Regions from separate parts of the Paenibacillus sp. FSL R7-0204 genome, predicted to be linked through region 2. Evidence: riboswitches for the same ligand, from Rfam matches in the RefSeq annotation. Region 2 holds a riboswitch; each other region holds the start of a gene.
What was found. A riboswitch is a leader RNA that binds a small molecule or an ion and turns the genes downstream of it on or off. The one in region 2 is predicted to bind thiamine pyrophosphate.

Region 1: linked by a shared signal. The riboswitch ahead of MKX42_RS19595 (ABC transporter ATP-binding protein) and the one ahead of thiC (phosphomethylpyrimidine synthase ThiC) in region 2 are both predicted to bind thiamine pyrophosphate.
Region 3: linked by a shared signal. The riboswitch ahead of MKX42_RS32205 (ABC transporter substrate-binding protein) and the one ahead of thiC (phosphomethylpyrimidine synthase ThiC) in region 2 are both predicted to bind thiamine pyrophosphate.

The regions. Positions count from the first base shown of each region.
Region 1 is NZ_JBBOCA010000001.1:4,433,089-4,438,880, reverse strand. It holds gene thiM (hydroxyethylthiazole kinase) at 1-355, opposite strand, end outside; gene MKX42_RS19605 (ABC transporter substrate-binding protein) at 605-1,666, opposite strand; gene MKX42_RS19600 (ABC transporter permease) at 1,663-2,439, opposite strand; gene MKX42_RS19595 (ABC transporter ATP-binding protein) at 2,420-3,325, opposite strand; TPP riboswitch at 3,320-3,422, opposite strand; gene MKX42_RS19590 (TetR/AcrR family transcriptional regulator) at 3,489-4,145, opposite strand; gene MKX42_RS19585 (DHA2 family efflux MFS transporter permease subunit) at 4,328-5,792, shown strand, end outside.
Region 2 is NZ_JBBOCA010000001.1:42,127-47,918, forward strand. It holds gene MKX42_RS00185 (DUF438 domain-containing protein) at 1-109, opposite strand, end outside; gene MKX42_RS00190 (DUF1858 domain-containing protein) at 124-351, opposite strand; gene thiC (phosphomethylpyrimidine synthase ThiC) at 528-2,213, opposite strand; TPP riboswitch at 2,365-2,471, opposite strand; gene trxB (thioredoxin-disulfide reductase) at 2,521-3,474, opposite strand; gene MKX42_RS00205 (tetratricopeptide repeat protein) at 3,524-4,972, opposite strand; gene MKX42_RS00210 (ribose-phosphate diphosphokinase) at 5,231-5,792, opposite strand, start outside.
Region 3 is NZ_JBBOCA010000001.1:7,428,051-7,433,842, forward strand. It holds gene MKX42_RS32185 (EAL domain-containing protein) at 1-523, opposite strand, end outside; gene MKX42_RS32190 (pyridoxamine 5'-phosphate oxidase family protein) at 734-1,153, opposite strand; gene MKX42_RS32195 (MFS transporter) at 1,314-2,492, shown strand; gene MKX42_RS32200 (hypothetical protein) at 2,541-3,992, shown strand; TPP riboswitch at 4,065-4,175, shown strand; gene MKX42_RS32205 (ABC transporter substrate-binding protein) at 4,319-5,392, shown strand; gene MKX42_RS32210 (thiamine-binding protein) at 5,444-5,737, shown strand; gene MKX42_RS32215 (ABC transporter permease) at 5,734-5,792, shown strand, end outside.

The sequences.
Region 1 (5,792 bases), 4.4 Mb from region 2:
TGCCGCGCAGTGCAGTAAGCTGAAGCTCACTGAGCAGCTTAGCTGTAACGACCGTGCGGTAGGCGGTAGCTCCAGCTCCAACGGGATCAAGCACGAGCGGCACCTGGTGGCGGTTCGCAGCCTTCCCTGCTTCGATCATGGAAGCGATGGCGGCTTCATTAAGTGTGCCAATGTTCAGCACAACCGCCCCGGACATGGCAGCGACATCCGCTACTTCTTCAATGGCATCGGCCATGAATGGCGAGGCTCCCAGAGCCAGCAGCCCGTTAGCTGTGAAGTTAGCGACTACGATATTCGTAATATTATGCACCAGCGGGTTCGCCTGGCGTACTTTGGACAGATAAGACATATGAATTCCTCCTGAAAGATGTATTAGTGATAAGGGTTTAAAAAGACGACCTTAATATTAGCTCGAAGCATTGTCGTCGCTGCGGTGAACATTTGGACTTTCGGCCGCTGTTGTCCCCAGATTTCTTGATTTTTACCACTAATCGTGGTAGAAATCCGGGGACAAAGGCGGTCGCTATCGCTCCTTCAGTTCCAAATTTCCCCTCCGCTTCTTTTTGCTTTTTGTTAAATCTTTAGTACGTCTTGCAGAACCCTTTTAAAAATTAATAAAAGCATTCTTAATATCCACTTCCGCAGCCAGCAAGCCGTTCTCGCTCAGCCACTGGTTCACCTTCTCCCATGATGGGCTCTCCTGATAGCCGAAGGGCTGGGAGCCGGCATCCATCAGCGGCAGAAGGATCTCAAGACTGCGCTGTTCAATGGCTTCATCCAGCGGCGCGGTGTCCTCTTGATGGGCAAGCAGCAGCTTCAGCGCTTCATCCGGGTGATCGGCTACATACTGCTGGCCTTTTCTGATCGCATCCACGAATTTCTGATAAAAGCCCTGTGAATCCTGAAGTCCCTGCTCACTGGCGACCAGCACCAGCTCATAATAATCCGGGACCCCGTAATCCACGGGATTGAAGGAACGGACCGGATGACCTTGCTGCTCCAGAATCAGCTGCTCATGGTTGATGAACCCGCCCATAATTCCATCCACCCGTCCGGTGGAGAGAGCAGGAATCAGCTCATAGCCGACATCCACCAGCTTGAGGGAGGAAGGGTCCCCGCCGTCGCTTTTCACCATCGTGTTCAGCATGGCTTCATACAACGGGACGGAGGAATATCCGGCTTGCTTGCCGGACAGCTCTCCGGGGCGGGTAATGCCGCTGTCTGCGGCAACCATGAGATGATTCAGCGGGTGGCGCACCAGCGCAGCGATCGATTTGACCGGAATCTGCTCGCCCCGTGCCATCAGCACCTGCGGCTGATAACTCAGTGCCAGATCCACCTTCCCCGCAGCAACAAGCTTCAGCGCATCATTGGTATCGGCCGGCATCTGAATCTCAACCTCCAGACCTTCCTCAGCGAAATAGCCTTCAGCCTCTGCCGCATACAAAAAAGAGTGAACAGCATTGGGATACCAGTCGAGCATAATCGTCAGCTTATGGGCGTTGTCTTCAGCTCCAGTCCCCGCCGAGGAGCCGGAGGCCGCCGGATTGTTCGTATTGGCGCAGCCTGCCAGGACAGGCAGCATACAGAGCAGCAGAGCGGACAGCAGCATGGCTGGCCTTGAAATTGTATGGCGCAGATAACGGGAATAGCGGGTAGTAGTCATGAATAACGTCCTCTTTTCTTCAGAATAATCTTCTCCAGCGCGGCGACTGCCAGAAACAGCAGGATACCGAGCAGGGATAATAAGACAACAGCGGCGAACATCTTGGCGCTCTGCAGATTCCCGGCCATTCTGCGGCTGAAATAGCCCAGTCCCTGGCTGCCCCCAAGCCATTCCCCGATGGTTGCACCAATCACACAGTACACAGCCGACAGCTTCAGTCCGGAGAAAAAAGAAGGCAAGGCCAGCGGGACGCCCACCTTCCCGAGAATCTGCCAGCGGTTCGCGCCGTACGTCAGCAAGAGCTCCCGGTAGGCGTTCGTGTTCTTGGACAAGCCATCATAGGTGCCGATGACCACCGGGAAGAAAGCGGTCAGGAAGACAACGGCGACCTTGCTCCACAAGGTGTAGCCGAACCACATGATGAACAGGGGCGAGAGCGCGATCAGCGGAACCGTCTGGCTGATAATCAGCAGCGGGTACAGCGCCTTGGCCAGCGGACGGAACAGGTGCATGGCGATTCCCAGCAGGCTGCCGCAGATCACCGACAATGCAAAGCCTGTGAGTACCTCAAGCAGGGTAGCAGGCAGATGCACCCCGAATAATAAGCGGCGTTCCTCCAGCATGGCCCTGCAGATGGCGGACGGAGCCGGAAGGATGAAGGGAGGGACCAGGCCCAGCCGGGCTACTGTCTCCCATACCGCAAGCGTCAGCAGGGCGAGCAGGGCAGCCGGCCCGTAATGCTGGAGCAATCTTCTAGGAGCGGCGGTTCTCATATAGCTTCAGCTCCAATTCCTGACGCAGGGCGGCGAACTGCGGTTCATAGTTCAGACTGTGATGACGAGGACGGGGAAGACCGGCTGAGAATTCTTGCATTCCGCTGCCCTCTCTGCCAGTCATTAGATAGATTCTGTCACTGAGCAGGAGCGCCTCCTCCAGGTCATGGGTGATGAACAGCACCGTCTTGTCCAGCTCCGCCCATAACTCCAGCAGCCAGCGCTGCAGCGAACGCTTGGTAATGGCATCAAGCGCCCCGAACGGCTCATCGAGCAGCAGAAGGTTGTTTCCCGCCGCCACGGTGCGGAGGACCGCCACGCGCTGGCGCATCCCGCCGGACAGCTCCTGGGGATAAGCCCCTTCGGTTCCCTCAAGGCCGAAGCGTTGCAGCAGGGTACGGATCTCGGCAACGGCGGCCGCTTTGGGACGGCTGTGCTTGAGCTCCCAGGGCAGCAGACAATTGTCCAATACGGTCCGCCAAGGCAGGAGGAGATCCTGCTGCGGCATGTAGGCCACACTGCCCAGCCTTTTCGCTGCTGTAATGGACTCGGCTCCATTCAGCATAATTCTGCCGCTGCCCGGCTCCAGCAGACCGGCGATGATTTTGAACAAAGTGCTTTTGCCGGATCCGCTTCCGCCTACGACAGAAATGAATTCGCCGCGCTGCACATTCATGGATAGCCCTGAGAAGACGGGGGTCCGGGACGAACCGGTCCCGAAAGCATAGGATAGATTGCTAATGTTGATCATAAGACTATGTACGAAGCCTCCTCGTGTTGAAATAGATACTTCGCGGAGCACAAAAAAGCCCCATTCATTCCCGGAGGCAATGAATGGGGCGGAAGGTACAGTCAGCTGCTGGTGTGATGAGAACCACTGATACATTCTGCTCCACTTCCCTCCGCTGGTATGATCCAGATCAGGTTCAAAGGGTCCGGAGCTTAAGCTCCGTCTCAGTCGGCCGACTCCCCTAGTGAATAATGTTGCTATTGAATTCGTAATTGCTACTTAATATACCACAAATTCTCCTCTTGTAAAGGGCAGGCGGTCAGCGCTTTGCCAGACCGGTCACGAACAAAGTGATGATGCCCCTGGAGATGTCCAGCTTGGAGGAGTGGTGCCGCTTCTGCTCATACAGGTACAGATCGGGACTGAGGACAGAGATTAAGGCGGTGGCCGCAAAGGCCGGATCAATGTCAATAATCTCGCCCCCTGCCGCAGCGCGCTCTAGCAGTTCTGTCATCATCACCCCCAGCCGCTGGAAAAAAGGATGCTCAAACTGGGTCAGCTGCTTCTTGCCGGTGAACTCGGCTTTGATCATATTCAGCAGCTCGGCATATTGCTCAATGAAATCGGCAATCTGCTCAATGCTGCTCTGCAGCTGAGCGAGAGCCGGGAGTTCTCCGGCACTGGCAGCGACCTGCTGCTCCAGCCCGGACAGGAATTGATCTGCGCTGCCCTTCAGTAGTGCAGAACAGATCTCACCCTTGTCCGTGAAACGGCGGTACAGGGAGCCTTGCCCTATGCCTGCACGCTTGGCAATGCTGTACATGCTGACCGCCTCAAGTCCGCTCTCAGTGAACAACTGGCGGGCAGCTTCAAGAATCCGCTGTACATAAGGATCGGCGGACACTGGCGGAGCGGATTCTATGGCTTGCGGAGCTGAGCGCGGGAGCTGTGCAGCATCGGTGTCTGGCTTGTTCATGAGGACCCCTTTCAGAAATAAATCAGTGATTTACAGAAAAATAAATAAAAGAATTGACACAACGGACAATTGTCCGTAGACTATGAATTGCACTTACGGACAGTTGTCCGTTCACTCATTATATAGAACAATCTGCCCGCAGGTCAATCTAGAACGCGGACAGCTTTAGGAGGAGAAGAGACATGGATCAGACCTTGAAGCAGGAAGCCGATTTCCGGCTGTCCAGCATTCTGGTTCCGCTGCTGGCTATTATTGCAGGAGTATTTATGGTTGTGCTGGACAGTACGGCGATGAACGTAGCCTTGTCCAGGCTGGTGGTGGATTTCAAGACGGACCTGCATACGCTGCAGTGGGTAGTTACCGGATATATGCTGGCCCAAGCTTCCGTTATTCCGCTGTCAGGCTGGCTGTCTGACCGGTTCGGAGCCAAGACGGTCTTCCTGACAGCGGTAATTGTGTTCACGATAGGCTCGATTCTGTGCGCTACACCAAGCAGCGCCGAGTGGCTGATTGTTTTCCGGGTTATTCAGGGACTGGGCGGCGGCTGTGTGCTCCCTGTAGGAATGGCCTACGTATACAGACTGGCTCCCAAAAGTAAGGTCGGCGTTGTCATGGGGATTATGGGCATTCCCGTTCTGTTCGCACCGGCTATTGGTCCGGTATTGTCGGGCTGGCTGGTTGAATACCATTCCTGGCGCTGGATCTTCCTCATTAATATTCCGATTGGCATCATTGCTGTACTGATTGGACTGCGCAAGCTGCCGAGTGCGGCGAAGAACAGCGTGCCCGGCATGGATAAGCTAGGTATGGTTCTTGGCCCGCTGGCTTTTGCATCGCTCACTTACGGGGTTAGCCAGGGCGCTCAGAGCTGGACCTCTGATAAGACGCTGATTGGGCTGCTGCTGGGCGCTGTGGCGCTGATTGCTTTTGTCATCGCCGAGCTGCGCTCCAAGACACCGCTGCTGGAGCTGCGGATTCTGAAATCCGTAGATTTCACGACAGGAATCATCGTGCAGTGGATTGCCCAGTTCGGCTTATACGGCGCGTTATTCCTGCTCCCGCAATTTCTGCAGCAGGCCCGCGGCTTCGGCGCATTTGATACCGGTCTGACGCTGCTGCCGCAAGCGATCGCTTCCGGGCTGATGATGCCGATTGCCGGGATACTGTTCGACCGGATCGGTGTGCGCTGGCTCGTGGTCTGCGGTCTCAGTCTGGTCTCCGGCGCATTATTTCAATATTCTCATGTGGATCTTACCACGCAGAGCCGTGATTTGATCCTTCCGCTGATCATGTGCGGGGCGGGCATGGGGATGATGATGATGCCCATGAACACGCATCTGCTCAACAAGGCGCCCAGCCATCTGGTGAACCGGGTAACCTCGCTGACGAACTCGATGCAGCAGGTAATTACTTCGCTGGCCGTCTCGACGCTGGTTACGATTCTGACCGCAAGAACAACGGCGCGCGGCATAGAGATGCAGGAAGCGGCGGCGGCTGCCGGTAAAAGCACCGCAGGCGCTTCACAGCAAGCTTTGCTGCTGGCTAAGCAAACCGTATTATCCCAGGGCTTCGCGGACACATTCCACATTATGATGTTTGTCGCGCTTGGCGGTGCGGTTCTTGGACTGCTTCTGCGCCGCGGCCGCC
Region 2 (5,792 bases):
CCTCCACGCTTTTGCCTGCATGCAGCTCCTTGATGATCTCTCTCAGCATAGCCTGACGGCGTGTCTGTTCCGGAATATCGACCTCGCGGTTATTAATCAGTTCGCTCATCGTAATCTCTCCTTCTATTCTATAATCTCGAAACCATGCTGCCAAAAGGCCAGCCGAACGGTTTCCAGCTCTATTTTTTTTAATTTCATTCCTTTGGACAGGGTCATGAATCTTCCTGCAGTCTGCAGCATTCCAGGCTTCGCAATATCACGGAATCCCAGCTCCACCATGATCTCCACCACTTCCGGGTGCCTGGTTACCAGCTCAAAGACCGGTTCATCCAGCTTCAACGCTTTGCTCATCCTTTTACACACCTCACTAATGAGAATTCTTCTCAACAACAGCTTAGCATAGGGTACAGGGGTGGATTGTGATTGTAATCACTAACTACAAAAAGACTATCCCTGCAAGCCATTCAGCTTGGGGGATAGCCTAAGAATGTTATGATTCCGCTGTATTAGCAGCTAAATTACAGTGATTAACTCCATCTATGGGAATTACGGATATCATGCGAAATCCGCATGCTGCAGAACTTAGGTCCGCACATCGAACAGAAATGCGCCTGCTTCGCCCCCTCCGCCGGAAGGGTCTCGTCATGATACGCGAGCGCCCTTTCAGGGTCGAGGGAGAGATGGAACTGGTCGCGCCAGCGGAACTCGAACCGCGCCTTGGACAGCGCATCGTCACGGTCCTGCGCTCCCGGATGCCCCTTCGCGAGGTCTGCGGCATGTGCAGCAATTTTGTAGGTAATAACGCCTTCGCGCACATCATTCTTGTCAGGCAGGCCTAAATGCTCCTTAGGGGTAACGTAACACAGCATCGCCGTTCCGAGCCCCCCGATCATCGCTGCTCCGATGGCCGAAGTGATGTGATCATAGCCGGGTGCAATATCCGTAGTCAGCGGCCCAAGCGTATAGAAAGGAGCTTCCCGGCAAATCTCAAGCTGCTTATCCATATTCTCCTTAATCTTGTGCAGCGGCACATGTCCCGGACCTTCGACCATGACCTGAACATCGTGCTTCCAGGCTAGTAGCGTCAGTTCTCCCAGCGTCTCCAGCTCGGCGAACTGAGCTTCGTCATTGGCATCGGCGATAGAGCCGGGACGCAGGCCATCCCCAAGTGAGAAGGCCACATCATACGTCTTCATGATCTCACATATATCTTCAAAGTGTGTGTACAGGAAGTTCTCCTGCTGATGGGCCAGGCACCAGGCGGCCATAATCGAACCGCCCCGGGATACGATGCCGGTCATTCTCCGGGCAGTGAGCGGAATATAGCGCCGCAGCACCCCTGCATGAATAGTAAAGTAATCCACCCCCTGCTCCGCCTGTTCAATCAGCGTGTCACGGTAGAGCTCCCAGGTTAAGTTCTCGGCTATGCCGTTCACCTTCTCCAGCGCCTGGTATAAGGGCACTGTACCAACCGGCACAGGAGAATTGCGGATAATCCACTCCCGGGTGGTATGGATCTTGGAGCCGGTGGATAGATCCATAATGGTGTCAGCCCCCCAGCGTGTCGCCCAGCGCATCTTCTCCACTTCATCTTCTATAGAAGAAGTGACCGCAGAATTTCCGATATTCGCATTGATCTTCACCAGGAAGTTACGGCCGATAATCATCGGCTCACTCTCCGGGTGATTGATATTGGCCGGAATAATGGCACGGCCCGCTGCCACTTCATCCCTTACGAACTCCGGCCGGATATTCTCCCGGATCGCAATATACTCCATTTCCGGTGTGATGATCCCTTGCCTTGCATAATGCAGCTGGGTCACATTACCGCCTGCATAGGCCCGCCGGGGATTCCTGCGCAGTCCTGGACAAGCTTCGGCGGAAGCCCCTTCTCTGCGGATTCCGTTATCCTCCGGCCGCACCGCCCTTCCGGTGTATTCCTCCGAATCACCACGCTCCGCGATCCAGCTTGAACGATGCGGCGGCAACCCCCTCCGAATATCCGTCGCCTCCGCAGCATCCGTATAAATACCGCTTGTGTCATAGACACGCAGCGGAGCATTCTCCTCTTCCCCGGCAACGCCTTCGGTTCTGCTGAGGCTGATCTCCCGCATCGGAACCCGGATATCCGGGCGTGTGCCCTCCACATACACTTTACGGCTTGCGGGGAATCCGGAAAGATCCACCTCTTCGTTTTTTACCATTCCTGTCATTTCAATCTCCTCCTCTTCGTTCTGTACATTCATCAGATAAGAGGTCACGCAGCAGATTGAGCTGAAGAATCTATAGATTCCTGCAAGTCAAAAAGCCGCTCCACCTGGAGCGGCTTTATTAAAGAAACAGCCAAATAAGACTGTATTCAAAAAAGGTCCGACTCCACTTTCCTACGCTGGTATGATCCAGATCAGGTTCAAGGGTCCGGAAATTCAATTTTCCCGTCTCAGCCTATTCAGGCTCCCCTAGTGGGTATCTTATCTAATTAAATACATTTTACCTGTGCGGGTAATTCTTGTAAACCCGTTATTTGTCCAGTGATTCGCTCCAGTCGTGCACCATGGTGCCTTCCAGGAACTTCTCGGCATCCATAGCGGCCATACAGCCGGTTCCCGCTGCCGATATCGCTTGACGGTAACGGGTATCCTGCACATCGCCGCAGGCGAATACACCCGGAATGTTGGTCTCGGTAGTACCCGGGTTCACCACGATATAGCCATTAGCATCCGTGTTGATCTGACCGCCCAAGAAGGCTGTGTTCGGCGTGTGTCCAATTGCTACGAACACACCGTCTGCCTCTACCAGCTCTGTCTGACCTGTCTCATTATTAAGCACCGTAAGGCCCTTCACACCGGTCTCTCCTACCGTTACTTCCACCGGTGTGCGGTTCAAGGCCCAGGTTACCTTGCTGTTATCACGCGCCCGGTCCTGCATGATCTTCGAGGCACGCAGCTCGGGACGGCGGTGAACCAGCGTTACGCTGGACGCAAAGCGGGTCAGGAAGCTGGCTTCCTCCATGGCAGAGTCTCCGCCGCCGACGACGACAATTTTTTTATTGCGGAAAAAGAAGCCGTCACAGGTCGCACAGGTGCTGACCCCGCGTCCCACATTCTCCTGCTCGCCCGGGATGCCCAGATATCTTGCAGAAGCCCCGGTTGAAATAATAACCGACTCTGCTTCCAGTACACCCATCCCGTCCACGGTTACCTTGAACGGGCGCTGTGAGAAGTCCACCGACTCCACCCAGCCGTTCTTGAATTCAGCGCCGAAGCGTTCCGCCTGCTTGCGCATATTGTCCATCAGGTCAGGACCCAGAATCCCTTCAGGGAAGCCTGGAAAGTTCTCCACTTCTGTCGTCGTTGTCAGCTGCCCCCCCGGCTGCAAGCCTTCAATTACCAGCGGGCTCAGGTTCGCACGCGCCAGATAAATCGCGGCAGTCAGCCCGGCCGGGCCTGTTCCGATTACAATCGTTTTGTACATTACATTGGCCTCCTTACAAGTAGGTGTGTGTCTTAGAACAACTATGGCTTCAAATACGGGTAGTGGACGGCGATAAGCCGCCGGTTCCGGGCAGTATCCCCTTCGGTCCGGGAGCAGCCGCAGGCTCCTGCTCTTCGCCCGGCAAACCGCCGGCTTCATTCAGGTTCTCCCCGATCAGCCGCTGAAGGCTGAACAATGCTGCCTCCTGCAGGCGGTCCTCCTGCAGGGGCTCCTGCTCCAGAACTCCGCGCAGCACCTCGGACATCTCCTCGTCCTCAATCCAGCGGAGCGCCTCGGTCACCTGAAGCTTCGTAGCGGAATCGCCGTAGCGCAGCGCCCAGAAGAACGAGGCGCGCAGCAGCGGATTATTCCGCACTTCTTCAGTGAACCTGCCCGTATTCCCCTTCCACTGCTTCAACTGCTCCTGGAAGGGCAGCTGATAATTATAGCTGACAGCAGGCATAGGGTGTCCTTCTGCCCGGGCCTGCTGGAGCTGGGACAGGAAGAACGCCGGGACAGCGGAAGCAGGGTCCAGCTTGGCTGCCTGTCTCCAGCAGCGCAGCGCCTCATCATGTCTTCCGCTATTGCTTGCCGCTGCCGCACAGTAATGATACAGGCCGGCGTCTGCGGCGACCTCCTCGTCCTTCAGCAGACGGCGGAAATGGCTGTAAGCAGCGGTATGCCGGCCCAGGATACCCATAGTTGTAGCCATTTTGAATACATGCTCCTGATGGAAGGGCACCGTTGCTTCAAGCATCCCCAGCAGCGTCTCAAGCTGCTCCTTGTCCCCTGCATACTGCAGGAAGATGGCCATATTGCACAGAGCGTGCAGATTGCCGGGGTCCTGCTTCAGCACCTCATTCAGACATTCCTTGGCCTTGGCGAACCGGCCCATATAGAAATGGGCGAGTGCCAGATTATTATGCGCAGCCAAAAAATCCGGGGTGCCCGCAGTGATCTCCTCCAACAGCTCTACAGCCTGAGGAAACTTGCCCTCCTCCAGCAGACTGCGCGCCCGGTCATGCTCTACGACTCCCTCACGGCTGCGGATACGCACCAGCGGAGCGGGCCGGTTCAGCTCATATTGCAGCAGCTCCATCAGTTCTTCGGATTCGGTCATGAACTCGCCGTTAGCATCCTCTTCCAAGTAAATGACCAGCGAACGCTCCGCCTCTTCAAAGCTTTCCATATTAGCGAAGTTATTAGCCATATAGAAATGGCATTCCGTCATAGCGGGGTCGATCTTCTCCAGAACATGGATAAGAATCTCGTTAGATGCGGTATAATTGCCCATCTCAGATAATATACCCGCCATATTGCAATGATTCACCGGATTATCCGGCTCATATTCGACAGCTTTGCGAAAATTTCTTAATGCCTTATCATATTGAAAGCGGTCCAGCGACCGAACGGCTCTTTCAAAGAAAAAATTGGCATCCAGAGTGACCGGAATGACATTACTGTTCTCCGCGACATTCTCTGAAGTTCTCTCAATCATGGAAGCAAGGCACCTCCCTTTTGTCAGCTTTCCTAGCCTTACACCTTACCTGATCGTTTCCATTTATGGTCTCGGCTGTCTTCTCCACACAGTATACCACATGTGGCAACGAGATTCTCAATCTCAAGAGAGTGCTGACGGGAGGGAAAAGCTCAAGTGGAAACGGCTTTGCTGTCCTTTCAGGGACGGCACCCGTTTAAGCGAAAAATAGAAGGATAGGTTATCATGTGCCTCATTCACAAAAAAAAGACGCGGGAGCTAAATCCCTGCGTCTCTAAACAGCTTATCTATGGAACCGCCCTCGATGATAATACGCGTGGCCTCAGCCAGCATGGGAGCTACCGAGAGCACCGCGAATCTGCTGGAATGCTCGTCCGGCAGGGCAATGGAATCGGTAATGACAATCTCGTCGATATTGGGATGATCCATCCGCTCAAGCGCATCCCCGGAGAACAGTCCGTGCGTAGCACAGACGATACTGTTCCGGGCGCCCCGCTCCTTCAGGCCCTCCACCACATTGACGATCGTGGTTCCGGTATCTATAAGATCCTCTATAATGATTGGCGTCCTGCCTTCCACATCACCAATGACATGCGTAATCACCGATTCATTATGCGCCGGACGCTTCTTAATCATGATGGCGAACGGCGAATCCAGCCGGCTGGCCAGCTTCTCCGCCATGGACGCTCGTCCCGCATCCGGGGAGACCACGACCAGATCGGTAAGCCCCTTCACCTTCAGATAACCGCTAATCAGATCAAGCGCGGTCAGATGATCGACCGGAATATTGAAGAATCCCTGTATGGCTGCGGCATGCAGA
Region 3 (5,792 bases), 7.4 Mb from region 2:
GCTTACTGCCGGTCTCTATCGCCGAGATCCGGGCGGCCCGGTCAAGGAAGGAATGAAACCCTGTCCGCCGGGCAATCTCAAACAGCTCATAGGGCTGAAAATAACTGCCCTGGGGCAGCGGGCGCAGCAGAAATTCAAAGCCGACAATCTCCTCGCTGAAATTCACAATCGGCTGCATGTGGCTGCAAAAGTCATGGCTCATAATGATGGACACCAGATTCTCGTTAGCGAAGCGGACCTTCAGCTGATCGAAGGTTAGCCACCGTTCCAGAGCCGCATGGTTACCAATGCTCTTAACGCATACGGATAAGGAGTCTGCTATGTCCTTAGCCTTCACCAGCCATTCTATAAGCTCCATCAGCTCTTCCTTACGATGATATGGAATGATACAGGTGTTGCTTGTCTCAAATACTTCATAATCGGCATTCCGGATGGCAGCAGCCAGCGGATCAGAGCAGGGGCGGAGCTTCAGCTCCCCTTGATCCTCTATCGGGTCGATGTCAGCACAATCAACACAGTTCATGGCAATTTCCTCCGCCTCATGATGTCGATAACCTGAGGTCATTATAGCATGATTCCTCCGGCACCATCAGGAAAGAAGCCGCAAAAAGAGCCCCTTATGAACCATGAAGGTCCGTAAGAGGCCCGGGTTGCCGGAGTATGCACTACTTAGGCTTAGGCGGGAGATTCACCCGTTCCCGGCCACCACAATCCTTTTACTGGAGACAGCCGATTAAGACTGCCATACCCCGTGCTCACCGTTCTTGCCCATATATTCAATCCGTGAAGGTGACAGCTCAAGAATGACATAATCAGGATCATCCGGTCCCTTGAACCATTTCTCCAAGGACTCATTCCATACCTTAGAGCGCAAGCTGTCATCCTTCGTCACAGCAACCGTTGCTTCAATCTCCAGTACATCCTTGCCGCCGCCCTGCTCATAACCGAGCAAGAGACAAGCATTCGGATTATCCTGAAGCTCTTCTACCTTATGAGTCTTGCGGTTAGTTGCCAGATAGATGGACAGCCCGTCATGAAATACTGCCATGTAACGCACCTTAGGCTTGTTACCGGCCTCAATCGTGCCGAAGGAACCGAACCTGTTGTCGTCCAGCACCTGTATGATTGTTTTCTCCAGCTCTTTGTTATCCATTGACGTCACAGCTCCCTTCAAAATTCATGTGAATATAAGTTTATATATTCACGTCCGCGGTTTGGATTTATGATTAACCTGTGCCTAATATAGTGTACCCTTCCCGTTCATTCTGAATCCCGCATTCTGTTCATAAATTGATTCATAAGGAGTCTTATCCTTGAAAAAACTAATCTGGATCGGCTGTCTCTCCTATTTCGTAATCGGCCTCGCCCATGTTGTGCTAGGCTCCATTCTGCCAGTGCTGCTCCAGCATTATGACCGCAGCTACAGTGCAGGGGGCGAGCTGATCTTCAGCCAGTTCGCGGGCTTCCTGGCCGGCGTACTGGTCTCGCCGCTGCTGAACCGGCGGTTCGGCAAACGCGGCGGCATTCTGATTGCCACCGGCCTGCTGCTCTGTGCCGAGATTGCTTACGCCTTCCTCCCGCCCTGGGGCTGGATGTACGTAATTGCCGTAGCCGCAGGGTTCGGCTTCGGGATGATCGAAGCCGTCATCGGCACGATTATTATAGCCGCAGTCACCGAAGGAACGGCGGTTGCCATGAGCCGGCTGGAGGTGCTGTTCGGTGTCGGGGCGCTGCTCATGCCGCTGGCGGCCAGTCCGCTGATTGCCGCAGGGCAGTGGAGGCTGGCCTTCCTGATCGTTGCCGCCTGCTCCCTCCTCTCGCTGCTCTTCTGGGCGAAGAGCAGATTCGGCCCGCTGGACAGCGCGCTGAATGAGCGGCCTGCCCGCCCTGACCGCGCTGCGGCAGCGGGAACCACCAGAAGATTGTCCTTGCCCTACAAGGGCAAGCAATGGGTGGTGCTTGGCTTGTTCATTCTGTTCTTCTTTCTCTATGTAGGCACTGAGATGAGCCTGGTGAATTTCATGCCGGCGATCTTCATCGCGAAGCTGGGCATGAGCGAGGCCGCGGCTGCGCTCACGGTGACCTTCTTCTGGCTTGCCATGTCGGCAGGCAGACTGTTCGCCGGTGTCATCGCAGAGAAGATCTCCTACCGCATCTATGTGCTCGTCAGCTGCTTTGCCGCTTTGCTGCTGCTTATTATTTTCCCGTTCGCCGGTCACCGGCTTGCCGCCTTTGCCATCATCCTGCTGCTTGGCCTGTTCATGTCCGGCATCTTCTCCATCGCGCTGGTCTTCTCCAGCAAGCTGCTGCCCGGCGCGGAAGAATCCACGCCCAGCATTATGATCGCCTCCGGAGGAATTGGCGGCGCAGTACTGCCGCTGCTGACCGGCTGGTCCATGGATCATCTGCAGATCGCCCAGACCTCAGGACTTTTGGCCGCTTTTGCCGCGCTGTTATTCGTGCTGAGCGTAACCGCCTGGAGAATCGGGTAATTGTAAACTACAAGGTCCATATTCTGTAAATAAGGATGGAACCCACCCATGGCTATACCGCATTCCGAGCCCACTCTGCATACCGCCTTGCTGCAATTCATTTTCCCCTTTTCGATTAAGGCGGAGGTCGATCAAGAGCTGATTGAGAGTTTACAGAAGGATGGATTTACGCGTTTTTTTCTTGAGAACAAGGAACTGGAGCATGCCTATTACGGAGAGAACCACTGTGTATCCCATGAGAAAATGGAGCGCAGCTATCTTCCGTTTGCCGCCCATGTCTTGTTTCCGCGTGAGAAGGACAAGGATTCCTTCCGCCGCTTTTCCCGGGTGAGTGATCTGCTGTGCGGGCTGCAAATGCCCTTCCAGACGGTTCCCTTCCGAGTGCTGTCGACCGATGTGTTCCTCTGCCCGTTCGAGCTGGGCTTCCTGACGGTAAGAGTGGCTATTGAGGAGGAGAATCTCCCCTTCAGCATGGTGCTGGAATTCGCCGACCGGTTCCGTAACCTGGAGGATGTGAGTGTTCAGGATGAGCATACCTTCATCCATTGTCATAAGAAGTCTTTTGCCCGGGTGGAGGACTTTGTGTTCAGGCACCTGGCAGCCGGTCTGGAGCCGTATCTCGATCCTGCGGAGACGAATGGCAATTATTTCGAGACCCTGCCCTTCTTCGTCGATGAACGGATGCTGGTGCAGGCCTTCTACGGCGTTAATCTCCCGGAGGATGAGGAAGAGATCAGTGTCGAAATGCTCTACCGTGCCTCCCAGGTGGATGGTCTGACCATCGACGGCAGCCCCTATATGAGTGCAAGTGATCCGGATTATATCAAGCAGTACACCCGGGATCATTGCTACAGCCGCTGGGGTCCGGACACCTACTATATGACCAATGAGCAGACCTTTTGCTGCGTGAGCCGGGCCAAGCCGGAGATTGCTGCAGGTCTGATCAGCCAGATGTACGGCGAATATTATTACGGAATGCTGCTGAGTATTTTTCATAAAATCGTGCTGCTGAAGCTCGCCAACCTCCACTCCCGGCTGCGCATCAACCACGATAACGACGAGATCGAGAATCTGATCTTCCTGATCAACAAATTCTCGGCCAAATTCTACTTCCTGGAGCTGATTTCGCAGTCGCAGGGGCGTGAGATTTTTTTTCAGCTGCGTAAGGTGTATGGCAATGACGCCCTGTTCGATGAGGTGAAAATGACCCTGAATGACCTGTTCCAGTATCAGGACAAATTCCAGGCCAAACGGCGGGATACGCTCCTGATGGTGCTCACCGTCTTTACGGTTATCAGCGGGATTTACGGGATGAACCAGGTGATCGAGGATCTGAAGGGCCAGATCGACTGGAGCAAAATGCTGGAGTACTCCGCGTTCGAGTATCTGGCTCTGTTCCTGACCTTCTCGGGGATCACCGTCAGTGTCGGCTTAACGCTGAGAGAGATCTGGAACGGCATCCGCAGCCGCCGCAAGAAGCGGCATTATACGAGGGATTAAGACACAGAGGGTGGACAACGGCGGGACTGCCGTCTATAATACACCGTAAGAACATAGCAATACCCGTGAACTTTATAGAACCAGGGGTGCTGGAATTGGCCGGCTGAGATTGTATCCCACAAGATACTGACCCTTATACCTGATCTGGATAATGCCAGCGTAGGAATCTTCATTCGGCACAGTGCCTTGAGCGGTACTGAAGCTGAATTCCCCTCACGCAAGTCACTGGCGTCCCGATCTTCGGGACGCTTTTTTGATTCTAAGGATATACAGGATTACGGTTTCTGTAAGCTCTGAAGACCAGGGGTTGCTGGAAGGAGAGAGAAATGGGAGTCAAAAAAACAGTCACACTACTGCTCAGCTCCATGCTGCTGCTTACCGTAGCGGGATGTGGCGGCGGGAACAACAGCGGCAATGCGGGGGCCAGCGCACCTGCTGCCGGTAACAGCACGGCTGCACCTGATGCAACCGCAGCCGCACCCACGGATGCACCTAAGGCGCTAACCCAGGTCAAGATTGCCCTGGACTGGACGCCGAACACGAATCACACCGGCCTGTATGCTGCCAAAGAGCTGGGCTATTACGCGGAGGAAGGGCTTGATGTGCAGATTGTACAGCCTGGCGCTGCCGGGTCCGATACGATGGTCACTTCCGGCGAAGCCCAGTTCGGCATCAGTGCCCAGGAGGCGCTGACCCTGGCCCGTCTGCAGGATGTGCCGCTGGTGTCGATCGCTGCAATCATTCAGCATAATACCTCCGGGTTCGCGGCTCCGAAGGACCGCAATATTAAGACGCCGAAGGACTTTGAAGGCAAAACGTACGGAGGCTGGGGCTCCCCTGCGGAGCAGGCTGCCATGAAAGCCATCATGGACCCTGAAGGCGGGGATGTCTCCAAGGTGAAGCTGGTGAATATCGGCGAAGCGGACTTTTTCACAGCCGTGAAGCGGGATATTGACTTCGCCTGGATCTTCTACGCCTGGACCGGCGTGGAAGCCGAGCTGCGCGGGGAGCCGCTGGATATGCTGTATCTGAAGGATTATGCTCCGCAGCTGGATTACTACACGCCGGTGCTGACCACTAGCGAGAAGGAGATCGCCGAGCATCCTGAAGTGGTGAAGGCCTTCCTGAAGGCTACGTCCAAGGGATATCAGTACGCTATCGATAACCCGGAAGAAGCCGCAACGGTCCTGTCGGATGCTGTACCAGACCTTGATCCCAAGCTGGTGCTGGCCAGCCAGAAATGGCTTAGCCCGAAATACAAGGACGACGCCCCGCGCTGGGGTGAGCAGAAGCTTGAGATCTGGAAGAATTACGCCGACTGGATGTACGGCCTGAAGCTGCTGGATAAGCCGCTGGATGCGGAGAGTACGTTTACGAATGAATTTTTGCCGGAATCATAATGAGCCCGCATGGCGGGAATCTTATACCTAACTTGAAAGGAATGATTGATCATGGCTAATACACTGCTCAGCATTCAGGTAATTCCGAAGACACCGAACAACGAGGATTCCATCCCTTACGTGGACAAGGCCATTGAGGTCATTCAGAAGTCAGGCGTGAAGCATCAGGTGAATCCGCTGGAGACCACGATGGAGGGCGAGCTGTCCGACCTTCTCGATATTGTGCGTGATATGCATGAGGCGCTGATCGCTTCCGGCAGTCCTAGTGTCATCTCCCAGATCAAGATCGCCCATAATCCGGGCGGCATCAGCATGGAGAAGCTGACGGAGAAATACCGGCCGTGAGAAGCACCTGGAAGCTAGTGTGGCCGCCCTTTGTGGCGGTCCTCTTTTTTGTCGG